DNA from 2 places in the Streptomyces sp. NBC_00390 genome. Region 2 is predicted to be linked to the other one. Evidence: riboswitches for the same ligand, from Rfam matches in the RefSeq annotation. Region 2 holds a riboswitch; the other holds the start of a gene.
The links. Region 2 has a riboswitch for thiamine pyrophosphate ahead of thiO (glycine oxidase ThiO). Riboswitches for the same ligand answer to the same signal wherever they lie in the genome.
Positions count from the first base shown of each region.

Region 1: linked by a shared signal. The riboswitch ahead of OHS70_RS10140 (thiamine ABC transporter substrate-binding protein) and the one ahead of thiO (glycine oxidase ThiO) in region 2 are both predicted to bind thiamine pyrophosphate.

Region 1 covers NZ_CP107945.1:2,475,538-2,486,802, reverse strand. Annotated here, with positions in the region: gene OHS70_RS10185 (serine hydrolase) at 1-105, shown strand, start outside; gene OHS70_RS10180 (helix-turn-helix domain-containing protein) at 463-1,476, opposite strand; gene OHS70_RS10175 (cupin domain-containing protein) at 1,547-1,879, shown strand; gene OHS70_RS10170 (hypothetical protein) at 1,998-2,213, opposite strand; gene OHS70_RS10165 (hypothetical protein) at 2,240-2,464, opposite strand; gene OHS70_RS10160 (DUF3592 domain-containing protein) at 2,634-3,059, shown strand; gene OHS70_RS10155 (DUF6191 domain-containing protein) at 3,152-3,472, opposite strand; gene OHS70_RS10150 (hypothetical protein) at 3,577-3,948, shown strand; gene rlmN (23S rRNA (adenine(2503)-C(2))-methyltransferase RlmN) at 4,108-5,214, shown strand; TPP riboswitch at 5,275-5,379, shown strand; gene OHS70_RS10140 (thiamine ABC transporter substrate-binding protein) at 5,375-6,472, shown strand; gene OHS70_RS10135 (ABC transporter permease) at 6,511-8,139, shown strand; gene OHS70_RS10130 (ABC transporter ATP-binding protein) at 8,139-9,167, shown strand; gene OHS70_RS10125 (LOG family protein) at 9,228-10,340, opposite strand; gene OHS70_RS10120 (hypothetical protein) at 10,699-11,265, opposite strand, start outside.
Region 2 covers NZ_CP107945.1:6,235,137-6,246,401, forward strand. Annotated here, with positions in the region: gene bfr (bacterioferritin) at 1-333, opposite strand, end outside; gene OHS70_RS27530 (sulfite oxidase-like oxidoreductase) at 488-1,120, shown strand; gene OHS70_RS27535 (DUF4396 domain-containing protein) at 1,163-1,666, opposite strand; gene OHS70_RS27540 (deoxyribonuclease IV) at 1,752-2,600, opposite strand; gene pknB (Stk1 family PASTA domain-containing Ser/Thr kinase) at 2,605-4,533, opposite strand; gene OHS70_RS27550 (thiazole synthase) at 4,673-5,467, opposite strand; gene thiS (sulfur carrier protein ThiS) at 5,472-5,687, opposite strand; gene thiO (glycine oxidase ThiO) at 5,684-6,841, opposite strand; TPP riboswitch at 6,839-6,951, opposite strand; gene OHS70_RS27565 (NAD(P)/FAD-dependent oxidoreductase) at 7,263-8,438, shown strand; gene OHS70_RS27570 (Rv2175c family DNA-binding protein) at 8,482-8,847, shown strand; gene thiE (thiamine phosphate synthase) at 8,922-9,572, shown strand; gene metF (methylenetetrahydrofolate reductase [NAD(P)H]) at 9,739-10,656, shown strand; gene OHS70_RS27585 (hypothetical protein) at 10,708-11,265, shown strand, end outside.

The sequences.
Region 1 (11,265 bases), 3.8 Mb from region 2:
TGGGACTACGGCATGGAGACGATCGAGCGAGTGGCGAAGGCCGTCCACCGTGACCTGTACCCGGACCGTACTCCCGCAGCTGCCGGCAGCCCCGGCCGCCGATGAAATGCCGCCTGTGAACCCTGTGAACATGGAGCGGGAGGCGGCTCCATCCGGGTGACGGATCCCGTGACGGGGGCCGGGCGCGACCGGCAACGACCGGCGACGCCCGCCCCCGGCGTCACGGCCGCCAGGCCACCTCGCGAAGCGGCCCAACGTGCCGATCGCGTCGTCTTTCCGGACGGCGGCCGGATCGTGGAGGAAGGAAGCCATGACGAGCTGCTGCGCCGCGGTGGGCGCTACGCCCATTTCTGGAATCCCCGACGCCGGCAGCGAGTGAGTGAGCCGGCATGCTGGTCGATCTCTCTTGCGGGACAGCCGCGCCGGCACCCCCGTTGCGATCTTCGCAGCCCCCCAACGGGCCTACCGGTCTTCGGAGTCGGCAGGACCACCGCCGCTTGTCGAGTGCATGGGCCGGGCTTCTCCGAAGATTCGGCGGTAGGCCCCCGGGGTGGTCCCGAACGCGGCTCGGAAGCGGCGCCGGAGGTTGACCGCGGAGGAGAGCCCGACCCGGGTCGCGATCGCCTCCACCGGAAGGCCGGTCTGTTCCAGCAGGGTTCGTGCCGCGTCGAGGCGCTGGTTGAGCAGCCACTGCCCGGGACTGGTGCCGAGCTGCCGGTTGAATCGGCGGGCGAAGGTGCGGTCCGAGAGGCCGGCGCGTTCGGCGAGCCGGCTGACGGTCAGCTCTGCGTCCAGCCGGGAGAGCACCCATTGCAGGACCGGAGCCAGCGACTCGTCCGTGCCGGCGGGGGCGGCCTGTGCGACGTACTGGAGCTGGCTGCCCTCCCGGTGCGGCGGCAGCACCATGCTCCGGGCGATCTGAGCGGCGTATGCCGCGCCGTGGTCGGAGCGTACGAGATGCAGGCACAGATCGATGCCGGCGCCGGTACCGGCACTGGTGGCCACATCACCGTGATCGATGTAGAGCACGTCGGCATCGACCTGTACCTGAGGGAAGGCAGCGGCGAGTTGGGCGGTCCGGCGCCAGTGGGTGGTGGCCCGGCGGCCGTCGAGCAGTCCCGCTTGGGCGAGGACGAACGCGCCCGTGCAGATGGACACGATCCGCGATCCGCGCCGGTGCGCGGCCCGCAGGGCGTCGAGGACGGCCGGCGGGACAGGTGCCCCGGGCGGCTGCCAGCCGGGGACCATCACCGTGTCTGCGCTCCGCAGGGCCTCCAGACCGGCGTCGACGAGCATCGAGTACCCGGCGGTGGTCCGCAGCGGTCCTGGCTGCTGGGCGCACACCCGGAAGTCGTAATGGACCGGTAGATCCGGCGGGATGTTGCCGAAGACCTCGGTGGCGCAGGCGAGTTCGAAAGGCGACTGCGGCTCATTGAGCAGCGCCACCACCTTATGACGGGCCTTATGACGGGGCATGGCAGAAAAGTACCTGCAGATGTCATTCCAGACACTCGTTCGGATTCCCGCTGCGAGCCAGAGTGGCTGCATGAGCGAGCACACCGACATGAACGCACTGATGACTGTCGTCCACGTTGACGAGGTCGCGCCGCACGAGGTGGTTCCCGGGATCGTGCGGCGCAGGCTGCCGGCAACCGACCACGCCCGCGGCTGGCTGATCGACTTCGCCGCGGGCACCGAGTGGCCGGAGGTCGACGTGCACACCGGAGAGGAGTGGTACTACGTGCTGAGCGGAGAAGTGATCGAGGGGGAGGAGCGCTACGGGCCGGGTACGTATGTGGTGTTCGCCGCGGGCAGCCGGCATCGGCCCCGTACCGAGACGGGCGCGCGGATGCTCGGCATCTCCCTGCCGGCCGGCTGACGGGCGCCACATCTGCTGCCTGCGGCTGACTGTGGTCCGGTGGGCGGTCCGTAGCGGCCTCCTGCGAGCCGTTCCGCGAGGCACCGCGGCCGGCAGGCCGTTCCGGCCCGTCGGCGTCTCAGCCCGCGGCGTCGTATTCGTGCGACCTGCCGCCCTGCCACTTCACCCAGCGTGGATCGTCCAGCAGATCCCAGGCGTCCGGCAGGCCCGCCCGTCGCAGGAACTCGACCAGATCGGCGTCGCTGCGGGCCAGGCCGGCGATCTGGGTGCGGATCGTCACGCGGCGGCCGCCGGGGCCCACCGCGCGATGAACGACGATCGGCGCAGTGCTCAGGTCTTCAGGCTGTGATGGTCCGCGGTTCACGGCGCACCGAGTTCGGTGTCCGGTCGGTGGTACGGGCGGGCTGCGGTGCCGTCCCCGGCGATTGCGCGGCGAGCCTGCTCTCGTGGCGTGCGCGCGGCGCGGACGGCGGCCACCTCCTGCCGTTCCAGCTCCGCGATGGTCCCGTCCGGACGGCGCAGCTGCCGGACCGGCCATTCGCGGACGCTGCGCAGGCGCTCCGGACGAGACATTTTTTCGGACACAAGTTCGATTCTAGATCGGGGTCCGGCCCTGGTGACGACCGGGGGTCGTCAAGACGGACTCCAGCCTTGTCGGCCCTGATGCCGCCGAGCGCGCGCAACGGTGGCGGCCGGCAGCGGCCACAGCCGCCCCACTCGCAACCGAGACCCCTGCGCACGCGTCGCACAGCACATGGAACGTGAATGGCTCTTCTCGCTCATCCCGCTGGCGATCGGCGTGGTCTTCCTCAGCTTCGGCGTGTACGGGCTCCGCCGTGCCGCTGCGCTGCGCCGCACCGGTGTCACCGCAGAGGCTCGGATCGTCCGCCACGATGTCAGTCGAGGCAGCGAAGGCGCCACGTTCCACCACCCGGTCGCAGCCTGGACGACCCGGGACGGCCGCGAGTGCGAGTACTCGTCCAGGTTCGGCCGCGGTTCCGTCGGAGGCGTCTTCGGTGTGGGGGCCTTTGTCACGGTCCGATACGATCCGGAAGATCCCCGACGGTTTGAGATCCAGGGCTGGGACGTAGCGACGGTCGACCGGCTGTTCACCGTGCTGGGGTCGGTGTTCACGGCGGGCACCTTGGTGGTGCTGCTCGTCCGGGTAGTCACTCTCTGACCGCACCCGAGTCTCGTCTTCTACGGCCGCAGCATGTCCCGCGCCGAGTGATCCGGGGCGCCACCGTTGTGGCTCCGTGCGGCGGGGCCGTCCTACTGGCCGGGGCGAGGCATCCGGACGACCGCAGTTCCTCCGTCGAGATCCACTGTCGTCCTGTTCGGCGGCGCCCCGTCATCCTCGTTGTCCGGCATGACCAGTGCCGACTGCCGCTCCTTCGGTTCGTTCTGCTTGCCCGGCGAGAGACTCGCGTGAAGCTGCTCGAATCCGGTCGCTGATATCTGGCCCTGACGTGCACTGTTCCGCCACGGCAGCGCTCCGGCCCGACCCGCGCGCAGCAGCAACTGGTCGACGAAGGCCAGCAGGGTCAGCGCGATGACCAGCCCGGGCAGGGTCATCAAGAAGACGGTTTGCACACCCCCAGTATCCGGAGGCGGCCTGCCGGTCGTCTGTGGGCTGTCGAGGTGTTCTCGGGCGTGCCTCTCGCGACATAAATTCGAACAGGCGTATGGTTTCGGGTATGGCTGAGAACGCGTTCCCAGACGATCTTCGTGTGGCACAGGTCCGGCTCCATCAGGCGTCGTCGGAGCTGGCGGCGCTGTGCCGGACCCTGTCGTGGTCCGTCGATCCGATGCCCGGCTGGGAGGGGGAGGCGCATCCCCACACCGGTGTCGTGACTGGTGGCCGTCAGGACAGCCCCGGCTGGACCGGGGAGCAGCGTGAGGCGGTGGAGCGGCTGCGCGCGGAGTGCGTCGCGCTGTCCCTCACCGTCACCACACATCCGTACTGGGCGGGAGTGGAGCGGGAGAAGGTCGTCGACGAGCGGATGCGGCTGAAGGCGGACACCGAGCCGGCCGCCATACCCGCCCTGAATGTCGACGTGGCCGCGTAGCCCTGCAAGCGAGGGACGTCCCGCCATGTCCGGCCAGGTCCCTGGGCCGTCTGTGGACCGTCCGAGGAGCCCCACAGCAACCAGTGGCGACGGACGACGACCACCGCGAGCATCAAGGCCCGCAGGTCACCGGATTCCGTCTGCGACACTGGTAGCACCATGCCCAAGCCCGGAGAACTCACTTTCGTCGCCCCCCGCGGAGCCAAGAAGCCCCCGCGGCACCTTGCGGACCTCACGCCCGCCGAGCGCAAGGAGGCCGTGGCCTCGATCGGCGAGAAGCCGTTCCGCGCCAAGCAGCTCTCGCAGCACTACTTCGCGCGGTACGCCCATGACCCTTCCCAGTGGACCGACATCCCCGCCGCTGCGCGCGAGAAGCTCGCCACCGAGCTGCTGCCCGACCTGATGGCGGTCGTACGGCACATCTCGTGCGACGACGACACCACCCGCAAGACCCTGTGGCGGCTCCACGACGGCACGCTCGTCGAGTCCGTGCTGATGCGGTACCCCGACCGGGTCACCATGTGCATCTCCTCGCAGGCCGGCTGCGGGATGAACTGCCCGTTCTGCGCGACCGGGCAGGCGGGCCTCGACCGCAACCTGTCGACGGCCGAGATCGTGCACCAGATCGTCGACGGCATGCGCGCCCTGCGCGACGGCGAGGTGCCCGGTGGCCCGGCGCGGCTGTCGAACATCGTCTTCATGGGCATGGGCGAGCCGCTCGCCAACTACAAGCGGGTCGTGGGCGCCATCCGCCGTCTCACCGACCCCGAGCCGGACGGTCTCGGCCTGTCGCAGCGTGGTGTCACCGTCTCCACCGTCGGGCTGGTGCCGGCCATGCACCGCTTCGCCGACGAGGGCTTCAAGTGCAGGCTCGCCGTGTCGCTGCACGCTCCGGACGACGAGCTGCGCGACACCCTGGTCCCGGTCAACACCCGGTGGAAGGTCCGCGAGGTCCTCGACGCCGCCTGGGAGTACGCGGAGAAGTCCGGCCGCCGGATCTCGATCGAGTACGCGCTGATCCGCGACATCAACGACCAGGCCTGGCGCGGCGATCTGCTCGGCCGCCTCCTCAAGGGCAAGCGCGTCCATGTGAACCTGATCCCGCTCAACCCCACCCCGGGATCGAAGTGGACGGCCTCGCGCCCCGAGGACGAGAAGGCGTTCGTGGAGGCCATCGCCGCCCACGGTGTGCCGGTCACCGTCCGGGACACGCGTGGCCAGGAGATCGACGGAGCCTGCGGACAGCTCGCGGCGACCGAGCGCTGAGGCAGGGCCTGCCGGCCATGGCTGATACTGTGCCCGTGCTTTCGCACAAATGAACAATGAACATTCCGACAGGGGAGCGCAGACAGCGCTGAGAGTGCGGCCAGGCCGCAGACCCTCGGACCTGATCCGGGTCATACCGGCGTAGGGAGTCAGCACCATCATGAACAGCCAGCTTCGCCGTGCCGTCAGCACCGCATTCGTCGGTGCCCTCGGCATTGCCGCACTCGCCGCCTGCGGCGAGCAGTCCAAGGACTCCTCGGACGGCGGCTCGGGCAAATCCAGGACCGTCACACTCGTGAGCCATGACTCGTTCGCGGCGTCCCCGGCGGTACTGAAGGAGTTCACCGAGCAGACCGGCTACAAGGTCAAGGTCCTCAAGAGCGGGGACGCGGGCGCGGCGCTCAACAAGGAGATCCTCACCAAGGGCTCCCCCCAGGGCGACGTCTTCTTCGGCGTGGACAACACCCTGCTCTCGCGCGCCCTCCAGAACGACCTGTTCATTCCGTACGAGGCCAAGGGCCTCGACCAGGTCGCGGACGAAGTGCAGCTGGACAAGGACAAGCACCGCGTCACCCCTGTCGACACCGGCGACATCTGCGTCAACTACGACAAGAAGTACTTCGCCGACAAGAAGCTCGCGCCGCCGCAGACCTTCGACGACCTTGCCGAGCCGGCGTACAAGAACCTCCTGGTCGTCGAGAACGCGGCCACCTCCTCGCCCGGCCTCGGCTTCCTGCTCGGCACGGTCGCCGAGTACGGCGACGAGGGCTGGCAGGACTACTGGAAGAAGCTCGACGCCAACGGCGTCAAGGTCGTCGACGGCTGGGAGCAGGCGTACAACGAGGAGTTCTCCGGTTCCGCCGGCGGCAAGAAGGCCAAGGCCGACCGTCCGCTCGTCGTCTCCTACGCCTCCAGCCCGCCCGTCGAGGTGCTCTACTCCGACCCGCAGCCTGCCGAGGCCCCGACCGGCGTCGCGACCGGCACCTGCTTCCGCCAGATCGAGTTCGCGGGTCTGCTGGACGGCGCGAAGAACGAGGCGGGCGGCAAGGCCCTGCTGGACTTCCTGATCACCAAGAAGTTCCAGGAGGACATGCCGCTGAACATGTTCGTGAACCCGGTGGTCAAGGACGCGAAGCTGCCCGAGCTCTTCACCGAGCACGGCGCGGTCGTCGACAAGCCGGAGACCGTCGCTCCCGAGACGATCACCAAGAACCGTGAGCAGTGGGTCCAGTCGTGGTCCTCGCTCGTCCTGAAGTAAGAAGTACCCTCCGCGGGAACGCGGCGCGGCTGGCTCTGATCGCCGTGCCCGTCGCGTTCTTCGCGCTCTTCTTCGCCTACCCCGTCACCGCGATCGTCGGGCGCGGTCTGAACGTCGACGGGGTATGGCAGCTGGGACGGATCGGCGAGGTACTCGGGCGGCCCGAACTGCTGCGGGTGCTGTGGTTCACCACATGGCAGGCGCTGGCATCCACCGCGCTCACCTTGCTGATCGCGCTGCCCGGCGCGTATGTCTTCGCCCGTTTCGACTTCCCCGGCAAGCGGCTGCTGCGGGCGGTGGTCACCGTTCCCTTCGTGCTGCCCACCGTCGTCGTCGGCACCGCGTTCCTCGCGCTGCTGGGACGCGGCGGACTCCTCGACGACCTGTGGGGCGTACGTCTCGACACCACCGTGTGGGCGATCCTGCTCGCGCACGTCTTCTTCAACTACGCCGTCGTCGTGCGGACGGTGGGCGGACTCTGGTCCCAGCTCGACCCGCGCCAGGAGGAGGCCGCGCGCGTGCTCGGCGCCGGACGATTCGCCGCCTGGCGGAGCGTCACCTTGCCGGCGCTGGGCCCCGTCGTGGCAGCGGCCACGCTGATGATCTTCCTTTTCACCTTCACCTCCTTCGGTGTGGTGCAGATCCTCGGCGGACCCACCTTCGCCACCCTCGAGGTCGAGATCTACCGGCAGACGGCACACCTGCTGGACCTGTCCACGGCAGCCGTGCTCACCCTGGTGCAGCTCGCGGCCGTCGGGACGGTCCTCGCCGTGCACGCCTGGACCGTACGAAGGCGGGAGAGCGCCCTGCGCCTGGTCGATCCGGCGCTGACCGCACGCCGGCCGCGCGGCGCCGGCCAGTGGGCGCTGCTCTGCGCGGTCCTCGCCACGGTCGCCCTGCTGCTCCTCGCGCCCCTCGCGGTGCTCGTCGAGCGGTCCTTCGACACCCCGCAGGGATACGGCTTCGCGTACTACCGCGAGCTCGGCACGGTGGACCCGACGGGCGGGGCGTTCCTGGTGCCGCCCGTCGAAGCGGTCTGGAACTCCCTCCAGTACGCCCTGGTGGCCACCGCCATCGCCGTTGCCGTCGGCGGGCTCGCGGCCGCCGCGCTGACCCGGAGGGCCGGGCGGTTCGTGCGCGGCTTCGACGCGCTGCTGATGCTGCCGCTCGGTGTCTCGGCCGTCACCGTCGGCTTCGGCTTCCTGATCACACTCGACGAGCCGCCACTGGATCTGCGGGCCTCCTGGATCCTGGTGCCGCTCGCCCAGGCACTGGTCGGCGTACCCTTCGTCGTCCGCACCATGCTGCCGGTCCTGCGCGCGGTGGACCAACGGCTGCGGGAGGCCGCGGCCGTGCTCGGCGCATCGCCGCTGCGGGCCTGGCGGGAGGTCGATCTGCCGCTGGTACGGCGGGCGTTGCTGATCGCCGCCGGATTCGCCTTCGCCGTCTCGCTCGGCGAGTTCGGCGCGACGGTCTTCATCGCACGCCCCGACCGGCCGACGCTGCCGGTGGCTGTGGCCCGGCTGCTGGGGCGTCCCGGAGAGCTCAACTACGGGCAGGCGATGGCGCTGAGCACGATCCTGATGGCCGTCTGCGCGGTCGCCCTGCTGCTCCTCGAACGCATCCGTACGGGAGTCCGCTCCGACAACACCACGGAGGAGTTCTGATGGCGATGCTGCGGCTGTCGGACGTGAGCGTACGGTTCGGAGCGCGCGCGGCGCTCGACTCGGTGGACCTGGAGGTCACCGAGCACGAGACCGTATGCGTTCTCGGACCGAGCGGCAGCGGCAAGTCCACCCTGCTGAGGGCAGTCGCCGGACTGCAGGACATCGACCACGGACGGGTCCTGCTCGGCGGCGCGGACCAGAGGGGCGTGCCGGCACACCGGCGCGGAGTGGGCCTGATGTTCCAGGACCACCAGTTGTTCCCGCAGCGCGATGTCGGGGGCAACGTCGCCTTCGGGCTGCGGATGCACGGAGTCCGCCGCGCCGAACAGGCCCGCCGGGTGGCCGAGTTGCTGGAGCTGGTCGGGCTGCCGGGTGCCGCTGGGCGGGCGGTGTCGTCGCTGTCCGGGGGTGAGCAGCAGCGGGTCGCGCTCGCCCGGGCGCTGGCACCGGAGCCGAGGCTGCTGATGCTCGACGAACCCCTGGGCCAGCTGGACCGGGGGCTGCGGGAGCGGCTCGTCGTCGAACTGCGCGGCCTCTTCGGCCGGTTGGGCACAACGGTGCTCGCCGTCACCCACGACCAGAGCGAGGCCTTCGCGCTCGCCGACCGTGTGGTCGTCATGCGCGACGGACGGATCGCCCAGACGGGCACGCCGCTGGAGGTGTGGCGCCACCCTGCGTCGGAGTTCGTCGCGCGCTTCCTCGGCTTCGACAATGTCGTCCCCGCGACCGTGCACGGCGCGGCGGCGGACACGGTGTGGGGCAGGGTTCCGGTGCCGAAGGGCTCGCCGCAGGGCCCGTGCCGCCTGCTGATCCGCCCGTCCGGAGTGCGGGTGCTGCCTTCGCCCGACGGCCTGCGGTGTGCGGTGACGTCCCGTGTCTTCCGGGGCACGCATGTCGCGCTGCGGCTGGAGCCCGAGAACGCCCCGCCGCTGGAGGCGGAGTGCGGACTGAGGGACGCCCCTGAGCAGGGTGCTCAGGCGGGAGTGGCGTTCGACCCGGCCGAGGTGGTCGTGCTCCCGCCCGAGTGACGCGACTTTGTTCAGGAGGGGGAGGCTTCCGCCGGCCCTTCCACGGTGCCGGCGGGCTCCTTACCCGGCCAGCCGCGCGAGTGCCTCAGGGGCCTCTTCGACCGAGTCGACCAGCGCGATGCGCGTCTGCATCGACCGGCCGCGGGCCAGCGACTGGAGCAGCGGCCAGGTGGGAAGCAGCTCGGTCCAGTGGGCACGGTTCACGAGCACCATGGGGGTGGGTTCGCCCCGGGACTCGTAGTAGTTCGGGGTCGCGTTGTCGAAGATCTCCTGGACGGTGCCGGCCGCGCCCGGCAGGAAGATCACGCCCGCGGAGGAGCGGGACAGCAGACCGTCCTCGCGGGTGGCGTTGGCGAAGTACTTGGCGATGTGCCCGGCGAACGCGTTCGGCGGCTCGTGGCCGTAGAACCAGGTGGGGATGCCCACCGAGTCGCCGCCCTGCGGCCAGCGGTGCCGCACTTCGAAGGCCGCGAGCGCCCACTCGGAGACGGACGGGACGAAGGACGGTGCCTTGGCGAGGAGTTGGAGGGCGTCGTGAAGCATCTCGTCGGGCTGTGGAGCGGCGTAGGCGCCCAGGTTGGCGGCCTCCATCGCACCGGGCCCGCCGCCGGTCGCCACCGTGAACCCGTCCCGGGCCAGTGCCCGGCCGAGCCGGGCGGCCCCGGCGTACGCGTCGGTGCCACGGGCCATCGCATGCCCGCCCATCACACCCACGACCCGTGCGCCGACAAGGAGTTCGTCCAGGGCGTCGGAGATCGCGTCGTCGTGGATCGAGCGGAGCATCGAGGCGTAGATGTCGCCGTCGGCCTTGGTGGACTGGAACCACTGGTAGGCGCCGGCGTCGGGCGTGGCGTCGTAGCCGCGGTCGGCAAGGCCGGTGAAGAGCTCTTCGGGGGAGTACAGCCGCCCCCGGTACGGATCGAAGGGCAGTCCCGGCACGGGCGGGAACACGAGCGCGCCGTCGCCGCGGACCTTGGCGTCGGCGTCGGCGTTCATACGGCAGCCGAGGAACACGGCGTCCGCGCAGTCGCAGCTGAGCAGGGCGAACGTACGGTGCGACAGATCGACGGACTGCACCCGGTACCCGACGAGCGAGCCTCCCGCGGCAATCTCGTCGAACGCCTCGATGGACTCGATCTCGCGGTGATGTCCGCGCTCCTGCGGGTTCGCCATGCGGCCACGATAGGCCCCTGCCGGGGACGGTGGGGGAGCGGGGTGGCGCGGTGCGGACGGGCGCGGTCGCCCTTGCGCCGAGTGCAGTTGCCGCTCCTGGGGGACGGTGTGCGGCGCGTCGGTGGCGGCTCTGTGCGCATGTCTGGAACGCCGGCGTCTCGCGGCGGCTTCCGGCGGAGGCGGCCCGGCGACGGGGTGTGCATGAGCAGGGAGGCCGGTCCTGCCTCGGGCCGGGCAGGCGGGCGGCGCGGCCGTCGGTCCGGGAGAGTTCGGCCTCGGGGGTCGGGAGCCGCTGCGGAGGCGGATCCCGGGACGGGGGCGGCCGCTGATGGGGGGCAGTGGGTCAACGGGACAGCGGTCAGGGGGACAGCGGGGCCGCGGCCAGAGTGGCCACCGCCCAGGTCAGGGGGACGAAGGCCACCAGCAGCGCCACCGCGCGCAGCGCCGTCGCCTGATGGAGGGCCGCGAGAGAGGTGCCCAGGCGCAGGAGGTTCGTCCTGGTCTGTGCCCGGGCCTGACGGGCCTCCAGCACCGCCGTCAGCAGCGTCGCCGTCGTGCAGGCCATCACCAGGATCGCGCCGAGGGCCGTCACCGGCCCGAAGACGTCCGAGGACGTGCCGTACACCGTCGAGGCCGCGATCGCTCCCGAGGCCACCGCGCACACCACGCCCAGGGGGCGGCCGATGCGCTGGGCCTCCTCCATCAGGACGCGGCCGGCCAGCAGGCGCGTCGCGCCGGGACGGGCGGTCTGCAGGAGACGGCCGCACAGATGGGTGATGCCCGGGCCCGCGAGGGCGAGCCCCACGGCGGTCAGGGCCCAGCCCGCCAGGACCCCTGCCGGGCCGTCGGCGACCTGCCCCGGCAGGGGGAGCGCAGACTGGGCCGCGCCTCGGCTCGCGTAGGTCTCGACGGCGAGGCCGGCGGC
Region 2 (11,265 bases):
CTTGGTGCGCATGACCTCGATGCCCCGCTTGAGGCGGTCGATCGCCTCCACCTCGACCTGCCGGTCGGCCTGGAACATCTCGGTGACCGTCTGCCCGATGCGCACATGGAACAACCGCTGGTAATTCGGCAGGCCCTCGAGAAAGAGGATGCGGTCGGTCAGGACCTCCGCATGCTTCATCTCGTCGAAGGACTCGGCCCGGGTGTACTTGGCGAGCTTCGTCCAGCCGAAGTTCTCCTGCATCTTCGCGTGCAGGAAATACTGGTTGATCGCGGTCAATTCGGCAGTCAGCTGCTCATTGAGGAACTCGATGACCTCGGGATCGCCCTGCATCGCAGAGGCTCCTTCCGCGCGTGTGACTGGGCAGGTGGGCGCATCCTCGCACCGTGATCGGGGGCAGTCCAGTAAGTGCCTCCTTACTACGAGTTGCCCGAATCGGCCCAGACCTGGTCATGACCACCCCTGCTGGTCTGTCACCATTGATGGCATGGGTCAGCCGGAAAGCCGGGAATACCGCGCATCAGAGGAGTCCGGGCTTCCGCCGGGACAGCGACTGCAGCGAGGCTGGCCGGTCACCCACTACGGCCCCGTACCCAAGTTCAAGCCGGACCGCTGGGAGTTCAGGGTCTTCGGCGCCACCGCCGACGGTGACAAGCGCTGCTGGAATCACGAGGAATTCTCGGCACTGCCCTTTTCCACCGTCGTCGCCGATCTGCACTGCGTCACGAAATTCAGCATGCTGGGAGCCGAATGGGGCGGTGTGCCCGCCCGGACGATCGTCGAACTCGCCCCGCCGGCCCCGGCCGTCACCCATGTCATGGTGTGGGCCGAGTACGGCTTCAGCGCCAATCTCCGGCTTTCCGACTTCCTCGCCGAGCGCACGATGTTCGCCACCCACAAGGACGGTGAGCTGCTCACTGCGGAGCACGGCTTTCCGCTGCGGCTCGTGGTCCCGCATCTGTACGCCTGGAAGGGACCCAAATGGGTCCGGGGCGTGGAGTACATGACCGCCGACCGCCGCGGCTTCTGGGAGGAGCGCGGCTATCACAACATCGGCGACCCGTGGCGCGAGCAGCGCTACTCGTACCAGGAGGAGCCGGGGGAGGGTCCCGAGCTGTAAGGGCGGATCCCTCGTCCGTCGGGGCGGATCGTGGCCCCGGCGTCAGCGGTGGTACCGGTGGACCACGGCGTGGCCTTTGCCGCGGCCGATCAGCCACTTGTTGACGGGTGTGGTGATCAGGAAGGCGGCGAAGAAGGCCAGGGCCAGGGTGCTCCAGAACAGTCCGTCCGAGAGGTGGGCGTCCATCGCGCCGGGGACGAGCAGCAGGACGCCGTTGTCGACGGTCTCCATCACGATGATCGAGAGGGTGTCGGCGGCGAGTGCGACGCCGATGGCGGCCTTCAGGCCCAGTCCCGCGCGTGTGACCGCCCAGAGGGTCAGGGTGTAGCCGAAGAGGAACGCCAGTGCGATCGCGAGGATCATCGTCGGGGCGTTGCCCCAGCCCAGCGCCGTACCGATGACCATGCCGAGCACCTCGCCGATGGCGCATCCGGTGAGGCAGTGCAGGGTGGCCCGGGCGGCCGCAGGCCAGCTGACGGGTCCGGGGCGGTGGTGCTCGTGGGGCGCGTGCTGCGCGGTGTGCCCGGTGTGCGTGTCGTGCTCCATGGCTGTGCCCCCATCGTCAGGTAGCGGTTCCTGCCGACAGTAGGAACGATATACCCCCCAGGGGTATTCCCTCAGAGGGGCGGAATCAGCGAAGCTTCTTCAACCGTGCCACGTCGGCCGCGTGCCCTTCCTTGCCACCGGGGGTCTCGATGATCAGCGGCACCCCCTCCGTCGCCGGGTGGGACATGAGCGCGCGGAACGGCTCCTCGCCGATGTGACCCGCGCCGATGTTCGCGTGACGGTCCTTGTGCGCCCCCGCCACGTCCTTCGAGTCATTGGCGTGGATCAGCTTCAGCCGTCCCTCGCCGACCGTGTCCACCAGCTGGTCCAGCATCCGGGTCATCCCGTCCGGCCCGGTCAGATCGTGACCGGCCGCGAAGACATGACAGGTGTCCAGACAGACGCCCAGCTTGGGATGGTGGTCAAGGGCATCGAAGTACGGACCGAAGTCCGAGGCCTTCGAGCAGAGCGAGAAGCCCTGGCCCGCCGTCGACTCCAGCAGCAGAAACGGATCGTCGTCGTGCGTCAGCTCGTCCAGCAGCGGCAGCATCCGCTCCCGGACCTGCGCCAGCGCCACCTCGCGGGAGCGGCCTCCGGTCGCCGAGCCCGTGTGGACCACGACGCCCCGCGCCCCGATCTGGCGCCCCCTGCGCAGCGAGTGCCGCAGCGACTCCACCGACCTTTCGGCCGTGGCCTCGGTGTGCGAGCCGAAGTTGATCAGATACGGGGCATGGACCCACGCGGACATGCAGTCGGCGGCGCACTCGGCGCGGAACAGCTCGTCCTGCGCGGGGTTGCCTGCGGGCGTCGCCCACCCCCGCGGATTGGCGACGAAGACCTGGACGGTCTCCGCCTCCAGCTCCCGGGCGTAGGCGAGCCCGGTCCTCGCCAGACCGCCGGCCACGGGGACATGGCCGCCGACGGGGTTGCGCATCCGGCTACAGTCCCTTGGTCTTGATCGTGATCGTGCTGCCCTCGGGAGCCTCGTCGCCGCCCGCCACGGACTGGCTCGCGACCTCGTCGCCGAGGAACGGGAAGTTCTTCTCGACCTCCACCTCGAAGCCTGCCGATTCCAGGGCGCTGGTGGCGTCGTCCACGTTGTCGCCGACGACATCGGGGACCTCGATCATCCGCGGGCCCTTGGAGACGGTCAGCGTGACGGTGTCACCGCGCGCGAGCCGGCTGCCCTCGCCCGCCGACTGCCGCGCGACCGTGCCCGCGTCCTCGGGCGAGTGGATCTGCTCGGCGGCGACCTTGACCTTCAGCCCGGCGTCCTCCAGCGTGCTGGTTGCGTCCTGGACGGACTCCCCGGTCACGTCCGGGACGTCGATCGGGGTGCCCTTGCTGACCACCAGTGAGACCGCGGTGTCGGGGCTGCGGCCGCTGCCCGCGCCCGGCTCCGTGCTGATCACGGCGCCCTGCGGGACCCCGTCGTCGAACCGCTTGGTGATCACGCCCGGCGCGAGTCCGACCTTGCGCAGCTCGCGCTGCGCCTGGGCGAGCGGCTTGCCCTTCAGCTCGGGGACCTTCACGATCTCCGGGCCGCGCGAGACGATGATCGTCACCGAGCCGTTGCCGCGGATGCGCTCGTTCGTGCCGGGCTCGGACCTGATGACCGTGCCGCGTGCCGCCGTCTCGCTGAAGTCGCGGCGGACCTGCTTCACCTCGAGTCCGGCCTTCTTCAGCGCCTGCCTGGCGTCCTGCTCGGTCTTGCCGATCAGTGCCGGGACGCGGGTGAACTGTCCTGAGTTGATGTACCAGACACCCGTGCCGATCCCGAGGGCCAGCAGTACCGCGACCACCGCCGCGATCACACCCCGCCGGGGGACGGCAGGGCGGGCCGGCCGTGGCGGTGCGGACGGCGGCGCCGACGGCATGGCCAGCCGGGCGGTGTGACTGGCCCCCGGCTCCTCGTGCGGCACCACCCGCGGGATCACATCCGTACGGTCCTCGGAGGGCGCCGCCGCCAGGACGCCGCCCTCGCCGGCGAGCGCCTGCGGCGACACCGCGTCCAGCTGCTCCTCGCTGAGTGCCGCCCGCGCCCCCCGTACCTGGGCCAGCAGCGCCACCGCGTCGTACGGGCGCACATCGGGGTTGCGGGCCGTGGCGCTCGACACCAGCTCGTCGAGCTCGACGGCGAGGCCGGGAAAGCGTGCGGAGGGCGCCGGGACGTCCTCGTTCAGGTGCTGGAAGAGCACCTGGGCCGGTGTGTCACCGGTGTGCGGCTTCGTGCCGGTCAGCATCTCGTAGAGGACGACGCCGCAGGCGTACACGTCCGCGCGGGTGTCGGCGGTGCCGTGCTCGATCTGCTCGGGAGCGAGATAGGAGACCGTGCCGAGCACCGTGCCGGAGGTGTTGGTCACCGAGCCGACCGCCCGTACGAGGCCGAAGTCCGCGACCTTCACCCGGCCGTCGTCCCCTATCAGCACGTTCTCCGGCTTCATGTCCCGGTGCACGAACCCGGCCCGGTGCGCGGCGCCGAGCGCCGCGAGCACGGGCTCCAGGATGTCGAGCGCGGCGCGCGGCTGGAGCGCCCCGCGCTCGCGCACCACGTCGCGCAGCGTGCACCCGGCCACGTACTCCATCGCCAGATAGACGTACGCGCCCTCGGCTCCCTGGTCGAAGACCGCCACCACATTGGGGTGGGCCAGCCGCGCCACGGACTTGGCCTCTCGGATGAAGCGCTCCACGAAGGAGGCGTCGGTGGCGAGGTCGGGGTGCATCACCTTGAGGGCGAGCACCCGGTCGAGACGGGTGTCGACGGCCCGGTAGACCGTGGCCATGCCGCCGACGGCGATGCGCTCATCGACTCGGTAGCGGCCGTCGAGCACCTGCCCGACGAGGGGGTCCTGAAGGGTCGTATCCACGCCGTCGAGTCTACGATCCGTGACGGACAGGGGTTTACGGGTCTGGCAGGACCGCAGCGGTACTGAAGCCGAGCTGTGACAGCGTGCAGCGGTCCCGGGCCCCGCTCCCGGGTCCGCCCGGGAGCGGAGCCGTCCCGCCTCAGAACGCCGGCCGCTCCGGATCCAGTGCCGCACGCCCCTCGTGGGGCGAGGACGCCTCGGCGAAGTGGCGCCGCGGGATCCGGCCGGCCCGGTACGCCAGGCGCCCGGCCTCCACGGCGTGCCGCATCGCCTCCGCCATCAGCACCGGTTCCTGCGCCCGCGTGACCGCCGACGCCAGCATCACCGCCGCGCATCCCAGCTCCATCGCCAGCGCCGCGTCCGAAGCGGTGCCCGCCCCCGCGTCCAGCACCACCGGTACCCGCGCCTGCTCGACGATCAGCTCGAAGTTGTGCGGATTGCGGATGCCGAGGCCGGACCCGATCGGTGAGCCCAGCGGCATGACCGCCGCACAGCCCACGTCCTCCAGCTTCCGCGCGAGCACCGGATCGTCGTTCGTGTACGGCAGCACCGTGAACCCGTCGTCGACCAGGACCTCCGCCGCGTCCAGCAGCTCGACCGGGTCGGGGAGCAGCGTGCGCTCGTCCGCGACGACCTCGAGCTTGATCCAGTCGGTGCCGAGGGCCTCGCGGGCGAGGCGGGCCGTGAGCACCGCCTCGCCGGCCGTGAAACAGCCCGCCGTGTTCGGCAGCACCTGGATGCCCAGCCGGGTCAGGACGGACAGCACCGAGCCCTGGACGGTCGGGTCGAGACGGCGCATGGCAACGGTGGTCAGTTCGGTGCCGCTCGCGACCAGGGAACGTTCGAGCACATCGAGGCTGGGCGCTCCGCCCGTGCCCATGATCAGGCGGGAGGTGAAGGTGGTTCCGCCGATGGTGAGACGGTCGTCGGCCATGGCGTCAGCCCCCCTGCACGGCGGTGAGGACCTCGACGCGGTCTCCGTCGCCGAGCCGGGTGCCCGCCCACCGGCTGCGCGGCACGACGGTCTCGTTGACGGCGGCGGCGACCCCGGACGGGGCGGCCGTGAGCGCGGCGACGAGCGCGTCCAAAGTGGTGCCGGCGGCGCACTCGCGGGCCTCGCCGTTGACGGACACCTTCAGTACGGAGACGTTCATGCGGGCTGCTCCTGGGGGACGGGGGAGAAGCGGCGGGGCGTGAAGGGGCGGGCCTCGTGCGGCAGTTCGCCGTCCGTCAGCGCGGCGGACAGCGCATCGCCGGTGACCGGCGTGAGCAGCACCCCGTTGCGGTGGTGGCCGGTGGCCAGCAGCAGACCGGGCAGAGCGGTCGGGCCGAGCAGCGGGGCGTTGTCGGGGGACCCCGGCCGCAGCCCGGCGAGCGTCTCGGTGAGGGGCAGCTCGGTGATCCCGGGCACGAGCTCGTGGGCGTCGCGCAGGAGCTCGTACACCCCGCCCGCGGTGACGGTCGTGTCCCAGCCGAGCTCCTCGCTGGTCGCGCCGACGACCAGCTCGCCGTCCTCGCGCGGCACGAGATAGACGTGGCTGCCGCGCACCACCGCCCGCACGGTGCGCGACAGGAACGGCGCGTACGCGCGCGGTACGGTCAGCCGCAGCACCTGGCCCTTCACCGGCCGCACCGGGGGCAGCACATCGTCCGGTACGCCCGCCAGCCGGCCGCTCAGGCTGCCGCCCGCCAGCACCACCTGGTCCGCGCCGAGCTCCGACCCGTCGGCGAGCGTCGCGCCCACCGCCCGGTCGCCGACCACCACGAGGCGTTCGGCCCACGTACGGCGCAGTTCGACGCCGGCCCGCTCACAGGCCTTGAGCAGAGCCGCCGCCAGCCGCCGCGGATCGACCTGGTGGTCACCGTCCACCCGAAGGCCGCCGCGCACACCGGGTGCGAGCATCGGCTCGAGGCGGCGGCACTCGCGGCCCGTCAGCCACTGCGAATCGAGGCCCGACCGGCGCTGCAGGGCGTGCAGTTCGCGCAGATGCGCGCGGTCGTCGGAGTCGAGGGCGACGGCGAGTGTGCCGCAGGCGCGGTAGCCGACCCGCTCGCCGGCGGCGTCCTCGATTTCGGCGACGAACGCGGGGTAGCGGCGCGCGGATTCGAGGTTGAGGGCGAGCAGGGTCTGCTCGCCGTAGTGGAGTTCGGTGACGGCGGCGAGCATGCCGGCCGCGACCTGTGCGGCGCCGCGGCCGGGCTGCGGATCGGCGACGGTCACACGCAGTCCGCGCTGCGCCGCCCGCCAGGCCGTGACCAGACCGATGATTCCGCCCCCGATGACAAGGACGTCTGGTGAACGAGACATGGGCGTCCAGCCCCTCCCTTCGCCGGCATGACCCGGATCAGGTTCGTACGGTCGGAGGCCGGCCAGCCTCCCTCTCAGCCCGGTCCGTCCGGGCTCCCGCGAGTGCTTTACGGTGGCCACCTTAGCCCCACGTCCCGAAGCGAAGTAAGGGAGCCGAAGCCCTGCCGAGGCCGTCCGCGGACTCCTGCCGGCAGCCTTGGCGGACCGGTCCTCGGACCGTGCCCGAACCCGGACCAGGGGTCACGTACCACGAGGAAGAGGGCCGGATCCGGGCCCTTCCGGAAGGGCGGCTGGACGAGCGCCGTCCAGCAGGTCCTGAAGCAAGAACCCTCCTGACGAACCGTCAGGTACGTAAGGTTGTCGGGTGAGCGAGCAGCAGACAGCACAGGGCGTACGGCGAGTGGTGGTCGTCGGCGCGGGCATGGCCGGCGTGCAGACCGCGGTGGCCCTGCGCGAGGCGGGCTTCACCGGCCCCGTCACCCTCATCGGTGCCGAACCCCACCAGCCGTACGACAGGCCCCCGCTCTCCAAGGCGGTCCTGCTCGGCAAGGCCGAGGGCTCGGCCTTCGACGTCGACTTCGAGGCGCTCGAGGTCGAGCTGAGGCTGGGTGTGGAGGTGACCGGCGTGCGCCCCGCGGCGCATGAACTGGACACGGCCGCCGGGCCCGTTCCGTACGACGTCCTGGTGCTGGCGACGGGCGCGGAGCCCATCACCCTCCCCGGCACCGAGGGGGTGCCCGGGGTGCATCTGCTGCGCACCCTCGACGACGCGGCGCGGCTGCGCCCGGTCCTGGCGGAGCAGCACCGGATCGTGGTCGTGGGCGCGGGCTGGATCGGTGCCGAGTTCGCGACGGCCGCCCGCGAGGCAGGCTGCGCGGTCACCGTTCTCGAGGCCGCCGACCGGCCGCTGGCCGGTGCGCTTCCCGCGCAGGTGGCCGCCCCGATGGCCGAGTGGTACGCCGATTACGGCGTCGAACTGGTCACCGGCGCTCGCGTGGCCGCGATCGAGGAGGGCTCCGTCGCCCTGGCCGACGGGCGCCACATCCCGGCCGGCGCGGTCGTCGTCGGCGTCGGTGCCCGGCCCGCCACCGGCATCCTCGCCGGTTCGGGAATCACTCTCGGCGCGGACGGCGCAGTCGAGGCCGACCGGTATCTGCGCACATCCGTGCCCGACGTGTACGCCGTCGGGGACTGCGCCTCCTTCCCCTCCGGGCGCTACGGCGAACGGCTGCTGGTGCACCACTGGGACAACGCGCTCCAGGGTCCGCGTACCGTCGCCGCCAATGTCATGGCCGACGCCCGCGGCGCGGAGCCGGAGGTCTACGACCCGGTGCCGTACTTCTGGTCCGAGCAGTTCGGGCGCTTCGTGCAGTACGCCGGTCATCACGCCGCGGCCGACGCCTTGCTGTGGCGTGGCGACCGGACCCAGGACACCTGGTCGGTGCTGTGGCTGCGCGACGGTGCGCTGGTCGCCCTGCTGGCCGTCGGCAGGGCCCGCGACCTGGCGCAGGGCCGCAAGCTCATCCAGTCCGGCGCGCGCCTCGACGCGGGGCGGGCGGCGGACCCGTCCGTCCCTCTGAAGGCGGCTGTCGGATAGCTTCCGGCTACCGACTGTCAGTCCCGGATGGCAGGCTTGTCCTGTGACCGAGATTGACGCAAAGATCGATGCCCTCGTCCCCGCCTGGCTTCACCTGCCGGACATCGCGGAAATGCTCGATGTCGAGGTGACGCGCGTGCGGCAGCTGGTCAAGGAGGGCCAGCTGATCGCCGTGCGCCGCGGTGAGAACCGGACGCTTCAGGTGCCGGCCGCCTTCATCGACGGCACGAAGGTCGTCAAGGGCCTCTCCGGGACCTTGACGCTCCTGCGGGACGACGGCTTCTCCGACGAAGAAATGCTGGAGTGGCTCTTCACTCCGGACCCGACCCTGCCGGGCACCCCCGCGCAGGCGCTCGGCGAGAATCGCGGCACGGAGGTGAAGCGCCGGGCCCAGGCGCTCGCCGTCTGATCCGATCCGCCGACCGTGGTGTACGGGCCGGCCGGTCCGGCCCGTACACCACTCACCCATGGGGGGAACCGCTCATGTCCACCGCACGCGCTCTGCTGTCCGACGCCCGGCTGTATCTGTGCACGGACGCGCGCAAGCGCCAGGGGGATCTGCCCGCGTTCCTGGACGCGGTGCTGGCGGCCGGGGTGGACATCGTGCAGCTGCGCGACAAGGGCATGGAGGCGGGTGAGGAGCTGGAGCACCTCCAGGTCTTCGCCGACGCCTGCCGCCGGCACAGCAAGCTGCTGGCGGTCAACGACCGGGCCGACGTCGCGCATGCCATCGGGTCGGACGTGCTCCACCTCGGGCAGGGCGATCTGCCCGTCCCGGCCGCACGGGCCGTCCTCGGCGACGAGGTGATCATCGGCCGCTCCACCCACGCCGAGTCCGAGGTGGCCGCCGCTGCGGCCGAGCCCGGCGTGGACTACTTCTGCACCGGCCCGTGCTGGCCCACCCCCACCAAGCCCGGCCGGCACGCCCCCGGCCTCGACCTGGTGCGGTACGCGGCCGGGATCGGGAGTGACCGTCCCTGGTTCGCCATCGGCGGGATCGACGCCGGCAACCTCGACCAGGTGCTGGATGCCGGTGCACGCAGGATCGTCGTCGTACGGGCGATCACCGAGGCCGGTGATCCGGGCTCCGCGACGGCGGACCTTGCCAAGCGGATCAGGGAGCGGAGCGCGTGAAGGGGCGCGTAACGCAGGACGCGTGACGTCAAGGGACGCGTAATGGGAGTCGCCGCACGCCCCCTGGTGTCCGCAAAGTGTCCGATGGGTGGACAGGAGCCCGACAAAAGCGGCATATTTCCCTGATCCTGTTGGGGGACCGGCGGACCGTGGCTAACCTGCCGGTATGGCCCTCGGCACAGCTTCGACCAGGACGGATCACGCACTGACGGTGCGTGAACTGCTCGCGACCGGCAAGACCTCCTACTCGTTCGAATTCTGGGCGCCCAAAACGGAAAAGGGCGAGCGGAACCTGTGGAACGCGCTGCGCAGGGTCGAGGCGGTGGCCCCGAACTTCGTCTCCGTGACCTACGGTGCCGGCGGCTCCACCAGGGCGGGCACGGTCAAGGCGACCGAGCGGATCGCCGCGGACACCACACTGACCCCGGTCGCCCATCTCACGGCGGTGAATCACTCCATCGCCGAACTGCGGAACATGATCGGTCAGTATGCGGACGCGGGGATCCGCAACATCCTCGCCGTCCGGGGAGACCCGCCGGGTGATCCGATGGGCGAGTGGGTCAAGCACCCCGCCGGTGTCGAGTACGCCGCGGACCTGGTCCGGCTGATCAAGGAGTCCGGGGACTTCTGCGTCGGCGTCGCCGCCTTCCCTGAGATGCATCCGCGCTCCACCGACTGGGAAGAGGACATCCGGCACTTCGTGGACAAGTGCCGTGCCGGTGCCGACTATGCGATCACCCAGATGTTCTTCCAGGCCGAGGACTATCTGAGCCTGCGCGACCGGGTCGCCGCCGCGGGCTGCGAGACCCCGATCATCCCCGAGATCATGCCGCTCACCAGCGTCAGGCAGCTGGAGCGGTTCGCCGAGCTCAGCAATGCCTCGTTCCCGCCCGGACTGAAAGAGAGGATCCTCTCCGTCAAGGACGATCCGGCCGCTGTACGCTCCATTGGCATCGAGTTCGCGACGGAGTTCTGCGCAAGGCTGCTCAGCGAGGGTGTCCCCGGACTGCACTTCATCACCCTCAACAACTCCACGGCGACGCTCGAAATCTACGAGAATCTCGGACTGCACGAGCAGTCGTGACCGGTCGTACCCGCCCCGCACCGGGGCGGCGGCCGCTGGAGAGGGGCGGGCATGGGCTGGACGGTCCTCTACATCGCGTTCGGCATCGTCGCGCTGTGGCTGCTCGGTGAGGTACTGCTGCAGTACAAGGCGAGGCTGCGCTACCGCCTGCTCGCCTTCGCCGGGTTCCTCGGCGTGGTCCTCGGTGTCCTGATGCCGTCGGTGCTGGTGATCGCGCTGGGCGCGATCGCCTTCGCGATAGGCCAGACCTACGTGACGCTCTCCTTCCGCCGCGGTTTCTCGACCGGCTGGGCGCTGGGCGGCGGTCCGGGCGTCAGCAGGCGCCGCAAGATGGCCGCGCCGCGGGACGCAGCGGCCATGCGCGAACCGACGCTGGAGGTGTCCGACCTCACGTACGAGCCGGACGACGAGGCGATGGAGCGGACGGACCCGGGGGAGCAGGGCGAGCCCGAGGTCTATCAGACGCGGCCGATGCCCGAGGACACGGGCGAGTACGGCATCTACACGGCCGATGCGTACACGGCCGAGCGTGAGCGCAGCGAGAGCGGGAACTACGCCCAGTACGGCGAGGGGTACGCGGCGTACGACGCCTACGGGGACTACGGGCAG